2 regions of the Vibrio diabolicus genome follow, and region 2 is predicted to be linked to the other one. Evidence: riboswitches for the same ligand, from Rfam matches in the RefSeq annotation. Region 2 holds a riboswitch; the other holds the start of a gene.

Region 1 (10,534 bases), 1.6 Mb from region 2:
CGCGTATTGATGGAGAGACATGCGATCTATCTGATCCTCCAACGCTAGAGCTACATAAAAAGCACACCATTGAAGTCGTGGTCGACCGCTTTAAAGTTCGTCCCGATCTGCAACAGCGCTTAGTGGAATCTTTCGAGACCACGCTCGAGTTATCAGGCGGAATTGCGGTTGTCGCGCCAATGGATGGAGACGGTGAAGAGATTATTTTCTCCGCCAACTTCGCTTGTCCACAATGTGGTTACAGCATGCAAGAGTTAGAGCCGCGACTTTTCTCATTCAACAACCCTGCTGGTGCATGTGGCACTTGTGATGGTTTGGGTGTGCAGCAATACTTCGATCCAAACCGAGTAATTCAAGATGATTCATTAAGCTTGGCACAAGGTGCGATTCGCGGTTGGGATCAAAAGAACTACTACTACTTCCAAATGCTCACCTCATTGGCCGATCATTATGGTTTCGATCTCCATGCCCCTTTTAATTCTCTGCCAAAGAAAACGCAAGATGTCATTCTAAAGGGCTCTGGCCGCACTGAGATTGAGTTTAAATACATCAACGATCGTGGCGATATTCGTGTTAAACGCCATCCATTCGAAGGTATTCTGAATACCCTCGAACGTCGTTATCGTGATACAGAATCCAACTCTGTCCGTGAAGAGCTTGCGAAATACATCTCCACTAAATCTTGTTCAAGCTGTGGTGGTACTCGTCTGCGCCTTGAAGCACGTAACGTGTTTATTGCTGATACGACACTGCCTGAGATTGTTGAACTTAGCATTGCTGATGCATTGGAATTCTTCCATTCCTTGAAACTGGAGGGTCAACGAGCCCAAATCGCTGAAAAAGTGATGAAGGAAATCAACGATCGCCTGCAGTTCTTGGTTAACGTTGGTTTGAACTATCTAAACTTGTCTCGCAGCGCCGAAACGCTCTCTGGTGGTGAAGCACAACGTATTCGTTTAGCAAGCCAAATTGGGGCGGGTCTTGTTGGTGTGATGTATGTTCTGGACGAACCGTCGATTGGTCTCCACCAGCGTGATAATGAACGCTTATTAAAAACGCTCACTCATTTGCGCGATTTAGGTAATACCGTACTTGTGGTAGAACACGATGAAGATGCGATTCGCTGTGCAGATCATGTCATAGATATTGGTCCTGGTGCTGGCGTACATGGTGGTAATGTTGTTGCGGAAGGCACCATGGAAGAGATAGTCGCGAATCCGAATTCTCTGACAGGTCAGTACTTAAGTGGTGTTAAAGAAATCGCAGTACCGAAAGATCGCACGCCGCGAGATCCGAAAAAAACGGTTGAGCTATTAGGCGCAACAGGTAATAACCTTAAAAACGTTAACCTTTCAATTCCTGTTGGGTTATTCAGCTGTATTACAGGGGTATCTGGCTCAGGTAAATCAACGCTGATTAATGATACTTTCTTTAAAATTGCGCATACCCAACTTAACGGAGCGACAACGGCTCAGCCTTCACCTTATAAATCGATTAAAGGTCTAGAGCACTTCGATAAAGTCATCGATATCGATCAAAGCCCAATAGGCCGTACACCTCGCTCTAACCCTGCAACCTATACGGGGATCTTTACACCAATCCGTGAACTGTTTGCAGGCACACAAGAGTCGCGTTCTCGCGGTTACAAGCCGGGCCGTTTTAGTTTTAACGTACGCGGTGGTCGTTGTGAGGCCTGTCAGGGTGACGGTGTTATCAAAGTAGAAATGCATTTCCTACCAGATGTTTATGTGCCATGTGATGTGTGTAAAGGTAAACGCTACAACCGTGAAACGCTCGAAGTACGTTACAAAGGTAAAACTATTGATGAAGTGCTAGAAATGACGGTCGAAGATGCACGCACCTTCTTCGATCCAGTTCCTGCCATCGCTCGCAAACTACAAACACTGATGGATGTGGGTTTGTCGTACATACGATTGGGTCAAGCGGCAACAACACTCTCCGGTGGTGAAGCACAGCGTGTGAAACTGGCGCGAGAGCTATCCAAACGTGATACAGGAAAAACCTTGTACATTTTGGATGAACCAACAACCGGCTTGCACTTCCATGATATCCAGCAGTTGCTCACTGTATTGCACAGACTTCGCGACCACGGAAATACTGTCGTGGTGATCGAGCATAACCTAGATGTCATTAAGACTGCGGACTGGATTATCGATCTAGGACCTGAAGGGGGACAGGGTGGAGGCGAGATAATCGCTCAAGGCACACCGGAAGATGTGTCGCAAATCGAGGGTTCGCACACAGCTCACTTCCTTAAGCCTATGTTGAAGTAGAAAAAACAGGTAAAGTACCGAGACCAGCAAGTGCTGGTCTTTTTTCATTCAAAACAACGCAATAACTATGGCTACTATACATGTAAGTGGAACAAAGCTTTCTCCCGAAAAAGTACAGGTTCCCCTCAATCGCAAGTTTCTCATTGCCTTGGCAACACTATTTGTGTTGGCAATGCACTTTTTCATGCCCAACCCCGGCGGTTCAGGGCTTTCACTTTCCTTCAATGCGACAACTTGGATTGCTTTTAGCTTTGCATTAGGCATTGGGTGCTACCAACTCGCGAATAATCGAGCGCTACGTTACTCAAAATTAACCATCGGCTTGTTCATTAGTGCTCTTATCATGACGGTGCCCATTCTGTACCCAAATGCGAATAGCAGTTTGGCAGCCAACAAGCTCATTGGTCTGTGGTGTGGCGTCCTGTTTTTTATTGTCTTACAACAATTTCATTTCAGTAATAAACATCGCCAACGCCTGTTATGGTTCATTGTCCTTGCGGTTGTTATCGAAGCCATTTTGGGTCTGACACAATATCTGTATCTCAAACCAGGCAATCCGTTTGGTTACGACACGATGGCCAATCGTCCTTATGGTATTTTCCAACAGCCCAATGTAATGGCCAGCTTTCTTGCGACAGGATTGGTGATTGCCAGCTATTTACTTGCACGTCAGCCCTACAAATACGACCGTAAGTTAAGCGATGTTTATCTTCTCTATGCCGTGCCAGTTTTAACCTTACCACTAATTGTGGCGTTGGCTTCACGCACTGGTTGGTTAGCATCGATCATCGCCGTTTTGTTGGTCATCCCATACATGTATCGCTTTGCGACCAAAGGGCGCTTTATCCGCTGGGTTACGTCGCTTGTCACTGGGCTCTTACTCTCAGTGGTTGTCATGCATCTTGCCTTTCCTGATGGAGGTGGGTTGGCCGCAGAAAAAGTAAACATGGAGTCTCCTCGAGCGTATACTTTTCCGCAAACATTAGACATGGTGATTGAAAAGCCTTTTACTGGCTATGGATATGGCAAGTTTGAATCTGAGTACATGCTGTATACGGCTCGTCAACATGCACTAAATGAGAATTACCCAGCTGGTTTGCCAGCCATGGATCATCCGCATAATGAGCTACTTTACTGGGGAGTAGAAGGTGGCTTGCTGCCAATACTCGGCATCTTCTTAGCGATGGCACTGGTACTGTATCGAATCTATCAAGCCAAACGCGGAACTCGTCTTGCGTTGCTGGCCTTGTTTATACCTATCGTATTGCACTCGCAACTGGAATACCCTTTCTACCACTCTCTCGTGCATTGGTTGATCTTCGTTATCCTGCTGTACTGGGTAGATCAGCGCGTCTCTCGTTATCGACAAGTCGGCTTTAGTAATGTGACCAAAAGCTTGCTGCGAGTCTTTAGTTTGGTACTTCCCGTTACGTTTACGTTTTACATGGTAAGCGCATTGCATACGAACTATGTATTGACGAAGTTTGAGACCACTAGGCCAACTAACCCTGATATTCTGAATCAAGTCAGTAACCCTGTAGTTTGGAAAGACAGGTTTGATTGGGATGTCTATAGCACGTTTTTAAACATTGGGCTGTACCAACAAGACGCAACCTTGATTCAGCCTTATATCGATTGGTCGCTAAAAATCATCAAAGATAAGCCTCGCCCTGCATTTTATAATAATTTGATTTTGGCCTACCAAGGCTTAGATGACTCAAGTAAAGCGGAGCAAATCAGAGCTGAAGCGCAGTTTTTGTTCCCGAAGATTGATTTCAGTGACGTCAATTACCGACCACCTTCTCAAGCAATCTCTGCCTCACCAGCACCCACTTCAGGTGCAGAGTAATAAGTACAAAAAAGCGAAGGGATGACCTTCGCTTTTCTTTATCTCATTGCGGTATAGCTTTATTCAGTGAGTGACTCTTCTAACGCTTTTAAGCACAGTGCAACGTTTTCAGGTCGAGCGCCGTAACCCATTAAGCCAATACGCCACGCTTTACCAGCTAATGCCCCGAGGCCTGCACCAATTTCTAGGTTATAGGTTTCTAGCAAGTGAGCACGAACTTTTGCTTCATCAATTCCTTCAGGCACGTAAATCGCATTTAATTGCGGCAAACGATGGGCTTCGTCCACAACAAATTCAAAGCCTAACTTTTGTAGGCCATTTTTGAGTTTTTCATGCATCAGTTGGTGACGAGCCCAAGCGTTTTCTAAACCTTCATTTTTCAGTATCAATAAAGCTTCATGCAACGCATACAAGCTATTAACTGGCGCCGTATGATGGTAACTACGCTTACCTTCTCCACTCCAATAGCCCAACACTAAACTCTGATCGAGGAACCAACTCTGTACTGGTGTTGTTCTTGCTTGAATCTTTTCAATTGCGGCAGGAGAAAACGTCACGGGTGAGAGTCCTGGTACACATGACAAACATTTTTGACTGCCAGAGTAAACCGCATCCAGTTGCCATTCATCCACTTTTAACGGCACACCACCAAGTGACGTCACCGCATCAACAATAGATAATGCATTATGCTGTTTCGCCAGCTTACCCAATGCTTGAGCATCACTGACTGCACCAGTTGAGGTTTCGGCATGCACAAAAGCAAGAATTTTTGTATCTGGGTGCTGTTCGAGTGCTTGCTCGACTTTATCAATGGAAACAGGCGTCCCCCATTCATCATCGACGATAACAACTTCACCACCAGCACGGACGACATTTTCGCGCATGCGTTCACCAAAAACACCGTTACGGCAGACGATCACTTTGTCGCCTTTCTCGATCAAGTTTACAAAGCAGGTTTCCATCCCTGCACTACCTGGCGCTGAAACCGCAATAGTGAACTCATTGTCAGTTTGAAAGGCATACTTCAATAGCTGCTTGAGCTCATCCATCATACCGATAAACAGAGGATCAAGGTGACCTACGGTAGGACGGCTTAGCGCTTGTAACACTTGAGGATAAATATCAGAAGGACCAGGTCCCATTAAAATACGGTGAGGCGGAATAAAGCTTTGGATCGACATGTCAGCTCCTTGATTATCTTTTATCCTGAGCATTCTAAAAGTTCTATTCAATAACATGGCTCAGGTGTAGGGTTCTTCACCCTAATAGATTTTTCCTCTATCAGCAATTAGCCGTAAGTATGGAGGTCAAACCAGTGTCACAAAATCGTTAATAAAAAACACCATAAAGGTTGAAATATTGATTGACATTAAGGCCTCAAAACCGTTCAATGTTTGAGCTTTATGTAGAAGAGGAGCGCTACCCAGGTAGATGATTTGTGGAACCGCAATTCCAACACCAATCATTGAGGGGGAGTAGTGCCGAGGTAAGTCAAAGTTGCAGGATTTGACTTGTCGGTTGAATTGGGCTGAATCCCATCAACTGTCATCAGCGCAGTCTGATGAAGGGCTTCTGAGGGTAAATTTTTCAAACAGCATTCTAAATACCTCTCTTTTTGCTCTGTTCCTTTTCTCACTAAACATTGGATGTACAATTTTTTAGGAAGTCGTGGGAGAACGCAGTGAGCGCATTTAACGTAGCTAAATTCGGTGGAACCAGTGTTGCCAACTTTGAGGCAATGAGTCGTTGTGCCACCATTATCGAAAACAATCCAACTACTCGCCTGGTCGTGAGCAGCGCTTGTTCTGGCGTCACCAACCTATTGGTGGAACTCGCCAATGGTGTACAGGATCAAACGCACCGTACTGAGCTGCTGCAAAATCTGGCCAACATTCATGACGCCATTTTAACTCAGCTCGAAGACAGCACAAAAACTGCTGCCGAGGTGTATGCCATATTAGATACCGTAACCAGCCTTGCCGAGGCTGCATCTATCCAAGCTAGTGCGAAGTTAACCGATCATTTAGTCGCATGTGGTGAGCTCATGTCGACGCACATTCTAGCTCAGTTAATGTGTGAGCGAGGCATTCAAGCAGTGCGCTTTGATATCCGCGATGTGCTGCGTACTGATGACAACTTTGGTCGCGCGGAGCCAAACATTGAAGCAATTTCGACGCTTGCGCAAGATAAACTCGTACCACTTTGCCAACAATCCGTTGTTGTTACTCAAGGCTTCATAGGATCTGACGAAGCAGGTAATACAACAACACTAGGTCGAGGAGGCAGCGATTACAGCGCCGCCTTAATTGCTGAGAGCGTCAAAGCGGCAGGGTTAGAAATCTGGACTGATGTACCGGGCATCTACACAACAGACCCGCGAATTGCGCCAAAAGCCTCACCAATTCCCGAGATCAGCTTTAGTGAAGCTTCAGAAATGGCTAACTTTGGCGCTAAAATCCTTCACCCTTCTACGCTAGTACCCGCATTGCGCCACGACATTCCGGTATTTGTAGGGTCATCGAAAGAGCCAGAAAAAGGAGGAACTTGGATTCGCCACCAAGTCGAAAGCTCACCGTTGTTCCGTGCGCTAGCTTTGCGTTGTAACCAAACCATGGTAACGCTACGCAGCGCCAATATGTTCCACGCATACGGCTTCTTAGCAAAGGTCTTTGAGATCCTTGCAAAACATAAGATCTCTGTCGATTTGATCACGACATCTGAAATCAGTGTATCGTTAACACTTGATCAAACCGATACATCCGGCGGAGCACCACAGCTGCCGCAAGCTGTACGAGAAGAGTTAGAAGAGCTATGTAAGGTAGAAGTTGAACATGACCTATGCCTCGTTGCTCTCATTGGTAACAACATGAGTGAGAGTAAAGGCTACGCGAAACAGGTTTTTGGCACGCTAGAAGACTTTAACCTACGCATGATTTGTTATGGTGCTAGCCCTCACAACTTATGCTTCTTGCTCCATGAATCGGTATCGAAAAAAGCCATACAAAAACTCCACACCGAGTTGTTTGAGAAGTAAGTTCAACTCAATAAAACAAAGGGCTGCGTATCTGCAGCCCTTTGTTGTTTCAATAGTTGTTACATTTGAACGAGGTAAACATCAATTTAACCGTTAATGTTTGGCCCTAACCATTTTTCAGCCTCGATCCTATCCCACCCCTTACGATCGGCGTAGCTCTCTAGCTGATCTTCTTGGATCTGTGCGATCGCAAAGTAACGTGAGTCAGGATGAGAGAAATACCAACCAGAGACTGACGCGCCCGGATACATTGCATAGCTGGAGGTTAGAGTCATGCCAATATTCTCTTCCACATTAAGTAGCTCCCAAAGCGGTCCTTTTTCAGTATGCTCAGGGCACGCTGGATAACCCGGCGCAGGGCGAATACCTTGGTATTTTTCACGAATGAGATCATTGTTAGATAAATCTTCATCCGCAGCATAACCCCAAATTTCTTTACGGACACGCTCATGCAAATACTCAGCAAACGCTTCGGCTAGGCGATCCGCCACCGCTTGAATCATAATTGCGTTGTAATCATCTCCCTGTGCTTTGTATTCATCAGCAAGCTCTCGTTCACCAATACCACCAGTGACAGCAAATGCCCCTATCCAATCATGTTTACCCGACTCTTTAGGTGCGATGTAGTCGGATAAACAATAGTTAAATCCTTTTGGTTTCTCGGTCTGTTGACGCAAGTTACGCAGTACTTTCACAACGTTGGTACGAGTTTCATCAGCATAAACTTCAATGTCGTCCCCCACGCTCGCAGCAGGGAATAAGCCACACATTCCACGCGCTTTTAACAGGCCTTCTCGCTCAACTCGATCAAGTAACTCGTTGGCATCTTCGAATAAACGTTTTGCTTCTTCACCAACTTCTTCATGTTGGAAAATTGTTGGATACTTACCCACAAGTGACCAAGTCATAAAGAATGGTGTCCAATCGATGTATTGACGTAATATAGCCACATCAAAATCATCGAAGATATGAATGCCAGGCTTAACAGGCACTGGAGGAGTGTAAGCTTCCCAATCGATCGCAACTTTATTCGCTCGAGCAGCTTCTAATGTCACTGGTTTGGTTCTCGGTTTCTTTCGATTATGTTGATCACGTACTCGTTCGTAATCAGCTTCAAGTTTTTCAACAAATTCAGGGCGACGTTCATCTGACAATAGAGAAGTACATACGCCCACCGCACGTGAGGCGTTATTCACGTAAACAACTGGATGCTTGTAATTTTGCTCAATCTTAACTGCTGTATGGGCTTTTGACGTTGTTGCGCCACCGATGAGAAGAGGTAAGTTAAAGTCGAGACGCTCCATCTCTTTTGCAACATGCACCATTTCGTCTAATGAAGGCGTGATCAACCCTGACAAACCAATAATATCGACGTTCTCTTCTTGCGCTACTTTTAAGATCTTTTCGCAAGGAACCATGACACCAAGATCGATAATTTCATAGTTATTGCACTGCAATACAACGCCTACGATATTTTTCCCGATATCGTGTACATCACCTTTTACCGTCGCTAACAAGATCTTACCGTTTGTTTGTCCCACCTGCTTTTCTGCATTGATGTAGGGCTCCAGATGCGCTACTGCTTGCTTCATCACTCGGGCAGATTTTACGACCTGAGGAAGGAACATTTTACCTTCACCAAACAAGTCTCCGACGACGTTCATCCCATCCATTAGTGGGCCTTCAATCACCTCTAATGGCTTTGAAGCATTGACACGAGCCTCTTCGGTATCATCAACGATAAACTCGGTTATTCCTTTCACTAACGCGTGTTCTAAACGCTTTTCAACAGGCCAAGTTCTCCACTCAAGTGCAGAGGCATCCTCCTCTTTACCTACCCCTTTGCCTGCGTATTCCGCCGCGATATCTAACAACCTCTCAGTGGCATCATCGCGACGGTTAAGAACGACATCTTCCACAGCCTCACGCAGCGTTTCAGGCACGTTATCGTAGATTTCTAACTGACCCGCATTCACGATCCCCATATCCATACCATTTTTAAAACAGTGATAGAGGAACACCGCGTGAATCGCTTCACGCACATAGTTATTCCCTCGAAAAGAGAACGAGACGTTAGAAACCCCACCCGAGATCATCGCGTGTGGTAAATCACGTTTGATATCGCCAACGGCTTCAATGAAATCCACCGCGTAGTTATTATGCTCCTCGATACCCGTAGCAATGGCAAAAATGTTCGGGTCAAAGATGATGTCTTCTGGTGGAAAGCCCACTTCATCAACGAGAATTCGGTAAGCGTTGGTACAAATTTCCACTTTGCGCTCACGTGTATCTGCTTGCCCTATCTCATCAAACGCCATCACAATCACAGCCGCACCATAACGGCGAATCAACTTAGCTTGTTCAACGAATTTCTCTTTGCCTTCTTTGAGAGAGATCGAGTTAACAATGCCTTTGCCTTGGATGCACTTAAGACCGGCTTCAATAACCTCCCACTTGGAAGAGTCGACCATGATTGGTACTTTTGAGATTTCAGGTTCTGACGCACAAAGGTTTAAAAATCGAACCATACAAGCTTGTGCATCCAACATGCCTTCATCCATGTTGATATCGATAATTTGAGCGCCATTTTCAACTTGTTGACGAGCCACATCGAGCGCTTCATCGTACAGTTCTTCTTTAATCAAGCGCTTAAAACGCGCAGAGCCAGTTACATTCGTACGCTCACCGACATTGATGAATAAAGAGTCTTTATCAATGGCGAGCGGCTCTAAGCCAGACAAGCGACAAGCAACGGGAAGGTCAGGCAATTGACGAGGGGCGACATTTTCAACCGCGAGTGCCATTTGGCGAATGTGCTCTGGAGTTGTGCCACAACACCCACCAATCAAGTTTAAAAAGCCACTTTGAGCCCACTCTTGAACATGCTTAGCCATATCTTCTGGCGATAAATCGTATTCGCCGAATGCATTCGGAAGCCCGGCATTTGGGTGAGCGGAAACAAAAGATTCTGATATACGCGAAAGCTCTTCAACATAAGGACGAAGCTCATCTGGGCCCAGCGCACAGTTCAAACCAAACGAAATCGGTTTAACATGACGTAATGAGTTGTAAAACGCTTCTGTAGTTTGACCTGATAATGTTCTACCGGAAGCATCAGTAATAGTCCCCGAGATCATCACAGGTAACTCAATACCCATCTCTTCAAACACACTTTCAACAGCAAATGAACAAGCCTTAGCGTTAAGAGTATCGAAGATGGTCTCGATAAGAATAAGGTCAGAACCACCTTTAATCAGCGCTCGAGTCGATTCAGAGTAAGCCTCAACTAACTCGTCGAAAGAAACATTTCGATATCCAGGGTCGTTTACATCAGGAGAGATAGAACAAGTGCGGTTC
Region 2 (10,534 bases):
ACCACCAGGAATGTACAAACCCACTTTTTGAATTGGACGTGTTACCTGTTCACAAAGCACACCCGGTTGAGTTTCGACTTTAATTGGCTGTGGCTTTTGCGCTTTGTGGAATTTAGAAATATTGGCATAAGCTTGCTCTAATGCGTTTTTCATTGATTCAGACAAGCGCTCTGAAGCGGCTTTAATTTCCTGAGAAGAAACACGAATGGACTCAGGTTTAACGCGATCAAACTTTTCTGTCAGCTCGTTGAGAGCAGAGTCGCCTTCATTTCTAACTTTAGCGATAACCTCAGACACTGCTGCAGTGATATTTGCACCTTCTGCAATAGCAGGACGTTCTAAGATCGAATCTTGCTGCTCTTCACTTAAAGATTGCCAAACGACTGTTCTCATGATGTTTACTCCATCATTTTTTCAATTGGTAGCACTAGGATTGAGCTAGCACCTAACTCTTTTAGCTGTTCCATGGTTTCCCAGAACAGGTTCTCAGAACTCACTAAGTGAACAGCCATTTTCTGCTTATCTGCAGAAAGAGGAAGAACCGTAGGATCCTCAGCGCCAGGAAGTAGTGCTTTGATTTGATCGAGCTTTTCAGCTGGCGCGTGAAGCATGATGTACTTAGACTCTTTCGCTTGTTGTACGCCTTGCATGCGAGTCAGTAGTTTTTCAATCAGTGCTGTTTTGTCTGCATCAAACTCACCGATACGTTGAATCAGCGTCGCTTTAGATTTAAAGATCACTTCCGCTTCTTTTAAGCCATTCGCTTCTAACGTTGCGCCAGTCGATACCAAATCAGCAATAGCGTCAGCTAGACCTGCGCGAGGTGCAACTTCTACAGAGCCAGTTAGCATACATGTGGAGAATGGAACGCCTGCTTCATCCATGTAAGCTTTTAGGAGTTGAGGGTAAGTTGTGGCAATACGCTTACCAGCTAAGTCTTGTGGACCGTTGTACTCTTCATCCTTGTCGATAGCGATAGACAAGCGACAACCGCCAAAATCCAGTCGACGAAGTTGAACAAACTCACATGGCTCACCCAAAGCTTTGCGATCAAGACGAACTTCTTCTAGTTCGTTTTCTCCGATGAAACCAAGGTCAACCACGCCATCCATGATCAAGCCAGGGATGTCATCGTCACGAACCAAAAGCAAATCAATTGGCATGTTCTCCGAGTGAACCACTAAACGCTCACCCATTACATTAAATTTTACGCCGCACTGTTTTAGCAGAGCTTGGCTCTCTTTGCTAAGGCGACCTTTTTTCTGAATTGCGATTCTTAAGCGTTGTGTTTGCATTGCTTTTTCCCTGTGCAAGATTTTGATATCTAAGTAATTTTTGAATTAGTAAAACTAAAAAACCCTCGAGAGATTGGAGTCTCCCGAGGGTTTAAAATCTGCTTTTACTTTGATTTCACCTCCGGGAGTTTCCTGCCTCCCGGGTATGCGTACATCGCCCGAAAGACTAGATTGGGTGATGATGGTGATGAATGTTCATTACAAAATTACGCATACTTATTTAAGGCTCTATTGAGTTGCTTCGTTAGTAACCACACTAACCAAGGATTCTATATTTTTCAATACTGAATTTAGCATTTTCCAACTATTTTTTATAATCACTTGATTTTAAAGGATTTAAATTTAATTTCAGTTGAGTATATGGGTAGAAATTAGGTTTCTATTCAACCCTATTCTTAAAGAAAAAGAAGAATAGTATGAATTTTCATCAAAACAACTATTTAGATCTCACCGCCCTTAGTAATTGGCATCATTCTCAATAAAGAGACATCCACTCACGTTTGAGACGGCTCATTCAAAACTATTATTTTAGTGGGGCAAAAAATAGTGATTAACCATGAAACTGCGTAACGGTAGTAACAAACAAGCTGTGGATTTCAGCGATACAACACTATACCCATTAATCGGCAATAGTGCATGTATCCAAGAACTTCGCACGGCAATCCAAAAGTACGCTCAATGTGATGCTGAAGTACTCATTCAGGGTGAAACAGGGGTGGGCAAAGGTCTCTGTGCTCGTCTTATTCATCAGTTGTCGAACAGACACTCGGCACCTTTTGTTGAAGTTAACTGCGGCGCAATTCCAAGTGGTCTTATTGCGTCCGAACTTTTCGGTCACGAAAAAGGAGCATTTACAGGAGCGATTTCAGATCGTATCGGTTTTATTCAAAAAGCGCATAAAGGTACCCTATTCCTAGATGAGATTGGTGATATGCCGCCGGATCTACAAATCCACCTTCTGCACTTTTTAGAGAGTAAGCAAATCCATAAAGTCGGCGCTGATAAATTCATTGATGTGGACTGTAGAGTCATTGCTGCGAGCCACGTGGATTTGAAAAATGAGGTTGTACAAGGCGGATTCCGTGAAGATTTATTCTATCGGCTTAATATCTTGCCATTAACTATTCCTCCACTGAGAAAGCGTGGGAAAGATATCCTTATGTTATCAGAACACTTCTTAACAGATTTGTCTCATGGTCAGGTACAAAAAATGTCGGATAAAGTGAAAGCCAAGCTCCTCAAGCATCGTTGGCCAGGTAACGTAAGAGAACTGCGAAATGTAATCCAACGAGCGATTGTCATGTGTGAAGATCACACGCTTCTCGTCGCTGACTTGGGCCTTGATAATAATGAAAGGCAATTACTCCCTTCAGTGGACCAAATTGATCTTGACTACCTACTGCAAGCTATCGAAGAAAATAAGCACAATATGAGTGCGGCTGCACGTCATCTTGGTATTTCAAGAACAACGCTTTATCGTCTAATAAAGAAATACAACTTAAATGTTTAGTTGCTGTACAGGTGTAACGTGACACTGTGTAACAGACAACTCATCATATATCATTTACTTAGCCCCTCATCATAAATCTCTTGACATTACCGCCTTTAAAATCAACAACTTAAACTAGGCATAGTCTTTGCTTAGAGCTAAGAAGAAGTCGGTTGATAGATTTTCTATCACAGCACAGAAAGGAGTGCTCAGAACACAAATAGCTCGCTTTTAACACGAAACGATTATCCCCAAAAACGCGATTGCCCCCCTCACCTAAATCGCGTTAAAAAAAAGCTCCGCTAAATTTAGCGGAGCTTCCTCTTTATTAAAAATACTGAGCTGTACTAGACATTTTGGCACGATGCCATTTTAGACTTCGACAACCAAGAAAGTGCTCCACATACAATAATAAATGTGATTGATGCAGCAATGAATGAGAATGCAATTGACGCAGTCATCCCCAAAGTAATGAAGCCAACACAGGAAACTAGCGCCACGGACAATGCATAAGGCAACTGGGTCGATACGTGATCAATATGATTACAACGTGCACCAGTCGACGACAGAATAGTGGTATCGGAGATAGGTGAACAATGGTCACCAAAAACGGCACCGGCTAAAACTGCACTTAGCATTGGGAGCATTAGCGCAAGATCTGTTGCACCAGCCATATCACCCGCGATTGGAAGCATAATGCCGAACGTACCCCAAGAAGTACCTGTTGAAAATGCCATTAGACCAGACAACAAGAATAGGATAACTGGTAGCCAATGTGGATTGATATTGCCCTGCGCCATTGTAGAAAGGTAAGAACCCGTCTTCATGTCACCGATAACCGAACCGATAGTCCAGGCAAATACTAGGATTAGAATCGCGCCAAACATAGACTTCGCACCAATCCAAAGTGTGCGTGCAATTTCACCCATTGGAAGACCTTGCTTCACAACAGTAAACAGTGCAACTGCTAAGCCAAGCAAGCTACCGTAGATTAGTGATGTACCTACATCTGTATTTTCAAACGCACCTAGAAGCGCAAACTCTTTGCCGTCAGCAGCCAATGCTCGGCCACCCGTGTAAAGCATAGAAGCGATAGTCGCAATAATCAGCGTCACGATAGGAAGTACCAAGTCTGACACTTTACCCTTTTCGCTTTCACGGATATCTAGCTCTTCGTTTAGATCATGCGCTTCTTGCGAGTCGTTTTCTTTGTCTTTATCAAAGCCGCGGCCTTGAGATGCAGAGATTTCATGCTCACGCATCTTACCGATATCGAGGCCAAACCACGCCACAGCAAACACCATAAGCAGTGCAAAAACTGCATAGAAGTTCATTGGAATAAGACGAACGTACGCGCCAAGAGCCGAATACTCAGTGATCCCATGTGAGACTAAGATACCGCCGATAATCGTAATAATGTAAGCACCCCAGCTAGAAGCAGGCATGATCACACACATTGGTGCAGCAGTTGAGTCTAGAATGTATGCAAGCTTCGCGCGAGACACATAAAAACGATCGGTCACTGGACGAGAAATGGCACCAACAGCAAGACTGTTAAAGTAATCGTCGACAAAAATGAATACGCCTAAAAAGGCAGCAAGAAGTTTGGAGCCGCGTTTACTCTTCACTCGAGATTGTGCCCATTCGGCAAATGCACGAGTACCACCAGATAGCGTTAATAATGCAGTTGTCATACCTAATAAGATTAGGAAACCAACAATGCTCATGTTCCAAGTGTTAATTCCGCCATCTTCAATAAAGACAGAAGAAACTTGAGAACTCACGTAACTAACGGTATCACCGATAGACCAGCTATTAAGTAGAACCGCACCCAGCACGATACCTACACCTAAGGAAACTAATACACGTCGAGTCAAGATCGCCAAAGTCAAAGCGACAATAGGTGGCAATAATGAAACAGGAGAACTAGAAAAATCTATTAAATTCATGATCTTCAAAAACCAAAGTTTGGCTAGAGATCTACTGCAGACAAGTCACGTAGCATACGATACGTGCTCATGTTGAACTTAGCGACAGGGAAGCGAACACTCCACCCAACCCTACAGTAGCGCTCCATAGTTTAATGTGAATATATACTATGGCAGTGTTGTTCCTTTCAGATACAACCCCAGCAAGTAACTTTGATGAGTTACTTACTTCGGCAATCTTCGCCTTCCACTATTATTCATTGGCATCACCCCAATAATAGCTACTCTTCGAGACCGCGCCTCTACGGCAACAACAAACAATTAACCACTAACTGTACAAATTAACAACAAATTGTCTGCAATATTGCATCAGGTAGCAGCCATTGTACTTATGATGAGAGTCAATGCAACACATCAAACTAAATTAAACAAATAAATAATGACTGAGATAATTTATAAACCTTGTCTACTTCAAGTTAGTTTTGTGCAACTGAAATCACATCAATTTTGTTATTTATGAAACATTATTACTACCTTAAAAATATCATGGTTTATCTTGTATCAATAAATTAAGGATATATGACACTCCATCAAAGATGGACGCTTCATATTTTTAAGTAATAACTCAACTTTTTTTATAAAAACCAAGCTGGCTCTATCTCTATACAATAACGAGTGTTGATTTCAATTCTCATCTAATAAGATTTATTTCGAGTGTAATAATATTTATTGCTTTAAAAAAATAGCTAAATTTAAACAAAATCTTGATTTAGTATTTGCACATAAGGAAAAGATAAAGTTAAATATAAGGACTCTTTGTTTATTTATAGATTGGCATTATTTAATCGTAACGATAAAAAGTGCCCAACACATTAACCTTTTAATAGGAATCGTTATGTCAGAGCTGACTAAAACCCTTCTAAATATCCGTAGCCTTCGTGCATTTTCTCGTGAGCTGACTCTAGAACAATTGGAAGAAGCTCTAGATAAACTAACTACTGTCGTAGAAGAGCGTCGTGAAGCAGAAGAAGCAGAACGTGCAGCACAAGCTGAGCAAGAAGCTAAGCTAGCAGAGATCGCAGAGAAAATTGCTCAAGACGGTATTGACGTAGAAGCGCTTATTACTGCGCTATCTGGCGAAACTAAGACGAAAGGCAAAGCGAAGCGTGCACCTCGTCCAGCTAAATACAAATACACAGACTCAAACGGTAATGAGAAGACTTGGACAGGCCAAGGTCGTACACCTTCTGCAATTCAAGAGCAACTTGATGCAGGTAAATCTCTGGATGATTTCCTGATCTAAATTCGCGCTATTTTTTAAAAGGCTCCCAATGGGAGCCTTTTTTATTTGGTTCATTACAAATAAAAAAAGGCGCATTAAAAAATGCGCCTTTTACTTTAGTTATAGAATAGTTAATTAAACTACTGTGTATTAACGTTCCCAGTATGCTTCTTCTAGGCTATCTTCTCGCTCAGGAAGCCCACGTGACAAACGTGGAGAATGTTGCACGAGAACTTCGTAGCTCGCACGGTTTGCGTATTTACATACTTGAGAAAAAGAAGAGTAAGTTAAATATTCGTTACTGTGCTTGCTTGAATTAGGCACATTTTCTTTATGGTATTTGTTTGCCGCCATATCATGAAGAACAGCAGATAACGCAGCATCACCTGCACCATTGGTATTCTTGATTTTTTCTGGACCACCCATATATGGCGAGATATGTGAGTACACTTTTATTGGTGTTTCACATGTATCTTTTTTCGCCGGACGACTAAATTCATAGCGATTAAATTCAGCGATTGACCCCGGAAGTAATGGCAAAGAAGTTTCGCGCTTCGCGCTGTCTTCCGTATAACCCGCCATAAATAGGCCTACAGGCCCCGCGGTGCACAATACTAGATCTGCCCACTCCAGTGTTTTATCAGATGCAGCAAGTGGGTCTGACTCACCCGTCAGTGCTTCTGCTTCATCTTCATTCATCGCAACGACTGAAACGTTATCTCGAATGAATTCTTGCCAATATTTCGGGTCATCTTGAATAACGAACTTCGTCCCAAGAGTCAGAACAACAGGTACATCATTCTTTTTCGCGTACTCAATCGCTTTCATTGTTGCTTCAGGCATTGGGTCGCCTTCTTTACAACGTACTAAATATGACGTTAGTACAAGCGCCGATGCATTTTTAAAGATTTTTTCTGGAATGCTATCAGGATGCAGTTGGTTCATTTGCCCTTCACTGATCGCAAAAGTACGTTCACCATCTTCTGTAATAAGAGCGAAACAACGACCGATAGCGCCATCAACACCTTGTAGATAGTTCAAGTCCATGCGGCTTGATGTATTACAAAGGTAACGGTAGCCATAGCTGCCAATTTTGATATCCTGGCTCATCACTCCAAGCAGCGTAGAGCGATCATCTGCTAGCACAGAGTAGTTGTGTAGCGTGTTACCAATTGTGCCACCCGCATACTCATTGGTAATTAAGTTCTCTTCTTTAAGTTGCTGGTACAACTCTTCTGCTCTTTCGTCATCAATAACCAAAGAGTGACCTTTACTCAGACCGTACTTTTCAATCACATCCGTTGTAACTTTAGCTTCAATATCAACCAAAGTTTGGTCAATACCAATGATGTGAGTGCGCGTCATCTTCTTGCTTTCTTGTGCTTGGCTCACCAGCGGGTCACGAGCATGAACAGGAAAATAGTGCTTCGATTTGCGTTGTCCAGGAAATTTCATATTGTCAGTCTGAGTAAGGGGATGAAAAGGAGAACGGATTCTATACCGCTAATAATAAAGCGGCAATAAAAGCAATTATAGCAAACGTTTGCTAGCCACTTTTTTCTTCTAGACTCCTTATTCACCTTCCATAAAACTTAGATCTGGCAGTTGCTCAAGGTGCTCGCAGTAACGCTTTAGGTTGAACTCACCTTCATTTTTCATCACATCGAAAATTTCAATCGACATGGCACATGCCATCATTGCAACCGCTTCTTCTCTAGGTGTCCCTGTCATCATTAAGCGCATTAGCGTCTCTTTAACTTTTAATGGATTGCCGTCCTCAAGTTGGTTTTCAACAATTTCAATCAACTCGGCTTCTTGCATAAACTGGTTTTCTTCGGTCATTTGGACTTTCCTCTTGGATTTTTGCCAACTATGCCATATATACCTCTTCTATACTTGCGAAATTGCCCGTTCGAATTTCTGTTGAAGAAAAATGCAGCGAAACGAATTGTGATTTCGATCTCGGATCTGTCACCGGTCTGTGGATTCTGATAGAATCTGCATCCCGTTTATTTAAGTGGTGTTTAGTAATGTCTGATAACAGCCAAAAGAAAGTCATCGTCGGTATGTCCGGCGGCGTTGATTCATCTGTTTCTGCGTATCTTCTCAAGCAACAAGGCTACCAAGTAGAAGGCCTGTTCATGAAGAACTGGGAAGAAGATGACAACGAAGAATATTGTACAGCAGCAGAAGATCTTGCTGATGCTCAGGCAGTATGTGACAAGCTAGGCATTCATCTACACACCATCAACTTTGCTGCCGAATACTGGGATAACGTATTTGAGTACTTCCTTGCTGAATACAAAGCGGGTCGTACACCGAACCCTGACATTCTTTGTAACAAAGAAATCAAGTTCAAAGCATTCCTAGAATTCGCTGATGAAGTGCTTGATGCTGACTACATTGCAATGGGTCACTACGTACGTCGCTCTTTCCCGGATAACGGTGAGAAACCAGCGATGTTGCGTGGCCTAGATGGCAACAAAGACCAGAGCTACTTTCTATATACACTAAGCCACGAACAAATTGGCCGTAGCCTCTTCCCTGTTGGTGATTTAGAGAAACCTGAAGTACGCCGTATTGCGGAAGAGCAAGGTTTAGTAACAGCGAAGAAGAAAGACTCGACAGGTATTTGTTTCATCGGTGAGCGTAAATTTACCGACTTCCTAGGTCGTTACCTTCCTGCTCAGCCTGGTAATATCGAAACGCCAGAAGGCGAAGTGATCGGTCAACACCAAGGTTTGATGTACCACACACTAGGTCAGCGTAAAGGTCTACACATCGGTGGCCGTAAAGGCGGCGGTGGTAATGAAGAGCCGTGGTTTGTTGGTGAAAAAGACCTAGAGCGTAACGTGCTAATCGCAGTCCAAGGTAAAGACCACCCGATGCTAAAATCAGAAGGTCTACTTGCGTCACAACTTCACTGGGTAGATCGTGAGCCAATTCGCGATGTTATGAAGTGCACAGTGAAAACTCGTTACCGTCAGGAAGATATTCCTTGTACAATCATCCCGATCGATGATGAAAACATTAAAGTGATCTTTGATGAACCACAAATTGCAGTGACGCCTGGTCAATCAGCAGTGTTTTATAAAGATGACGTATGTCTAGGTGGCGGCATCATCGAGCAACGCATTAAATATTCTCAAGCTTAGGAGTCGTTACGTGGCGAATACACTTTATGACCGTACTATCGCTTTCGCTGGTATTTGCCAAGCTGTCGCTTTGGTTCAACAAGTTGCGAGAAACGGGCATTGTGATCAAGATGCTTTTGAAACATCAATCAACGCTATTTTGAACACAAACCCTGCTAACACCGTTGGCGTATTCGGTCGCGAAGCCGATCTAAAGCTCGGTCTGGAGTGTCTGGTTAAAGGGATTGATAGCACCCCATCAGGCAGTGAGATCACTCGTTACATCATTAGCTTAATGGCGCTAGAACGTAAGTTAAGCGCTCGCAACGATGCCATGTCCCAGCTTGGTGACCGTATCCAGATGGCCAAGCGCCAGTCAGAGCATTTTGAACTGCTAGATGATCAAATGATCAGCAATTTAGCAAGCATCTACTTGGATGTTGTTAGCCCTATTGGACCACGCATTCAAGTAACAGGCACGCCTTCTGTACTGCAACAAACGGCAAGCCAACACAAAGTCCGTGCTCTACTGCTATCTGGCATTCGTAGTGCTGTTCTGTGGCGCCAAGTAGGCGGTAAACGTCGTCATCTAATTTTTGGCCGAAAGAAAATGGTCGAACAGGCTCAAATCCTGTTAGCCAGAATGTAGAATACTCTGCTAGCTCGCGTTTATCGCGAGCTACTTTTTTTCGAATAAAACAAATCCCGCGCAAACGTTTGCGCAATATTCGTGACAATTGCCACAGTTATTGGTATAACGCTCACGAAATTTAGAAACCCAATTCAGGAGAACATCATGGAACTGTCAGCATTGACTGCTGTTTCACCAGTAGACGGCCGTTACGGAAGTAAGACGATTGCGTTACGCGAAATTTTCAGCGAGTACGGTCTACTAAAATACCGTACTATCGTAGAAATTCGTTGGCTACAGAAGCTAGCGGCTACTGCTGAAATTGCAGAAGTGCCAGCATTCAGCGCAGAAGCTAACCAATTCCTAGACGACCTTGCTGCTAACTTCTCTGAAGAAGATGCACGCCGTATTAAAGAAATCGAGCGTACAACTAACCACGACGTTAAAGCGGTTGAGTACTTCTTAAAAGAGAAAGTAGCAGACGTTCCTGAACTGCACGCTGTTAATGAGTTCTTCCACTTTGCATGTACTTCTGAAGACATCAATAACACCTCTCATGCGTTAATGCTAAAAGAAGCACGTGAGCAAGTGATTCTTCCAGAAATCCGTAACCTAATTGACGCTATCAAAGCACTCGCAGTTGAATACCGCGACATTCCTCTTCTATCTCGTACACACGGCCAGCCTGCTTCTCCATCTACAATGGGTAAAGAAATGGCAAACGTGGCGTACCGTATGGAGCGTCAATTCAAGCAAATCGAAAACGTTGAGATCC

The links. A riboswitch is a leader RNA that binds a small molecule or an ion and turns the genes downstream of it on or off. The one in region 2 is predicted to bind lysine.
Region 1: linked by a shared signal. The riboswitch ahead of lysC (lysine-sensitive aspartokinase 3) and the one ahead of tet(35) (tetracycline efflux Na+/H+ antiporter family transporter Tet(35)) in region 2 are both predicted to bind lysine.

Annotation. Positions count from the first base shown of each region.
Region 1 is NZ_CP042451.1:401,822-412,355, reverse strand. It holds gene uvrA (excinuclease ABC subunit UvrA) at 1-2,294, shown strand, start outside; gene FR741_RS01960 (PglL family O-oligosaccharyltransferase) at 2,362-4,143, shown strand; gene FR741_RS01955 (pyridoxal-phosphate-dependent aminotransferase family protein) at 4,203-5,324, opposite strand; lysine riboswitch at 5,545-5,723, shown strand; gene lysC (lysine-sensitive aspartokinase 3) at 5,825-7,177, shown strand; gene metH (methionine synthase) at 7,264-10,534, opposite strand, start outside.
Region 2 is NZ_CP042451.1:2,045,548-2,056,081, forward strand. It holds gene hisD (histidinol dehydrogenase) at 1-393, opposite strand, end outside; gene hisG (ATP phosphoribosyltransferase) at 399-1,295, opposite strand; His leader region at 1,349-1,486, opposite strand; gene FR741_RS09760 (sigma-54 interaction domain-containing protein) at 1,852-2,805, shown strand; gene tet(35) (tetracycline efflux Na+/H+ antiporter family transporter Tet(35)) at 3,132-4,733, opposite strand; lysine riboswitch at 4,843-5,025, opposite strand; gene FR741_RS09770 (H-NS family histone-like protein) at 5,608-6,015, shown strand; gene FR741_RS09775 (inosine/guanosine kinase) at 6,145-7,449, opposite strand; gene FR741_RS09780 (hypothetical protein) at 7,567-7,836, opposite strand; gene mnmA (tRNA 2-thiouridine(34) synthase MnmA) at 8,025-9,149, shown strand; gene hflD (high frequency lysogenization protein HflD) at 9,160-9,777, shown strand; gene purB (adenylosuccinate lyase) at 9,925-10,534, shown strand, end outside.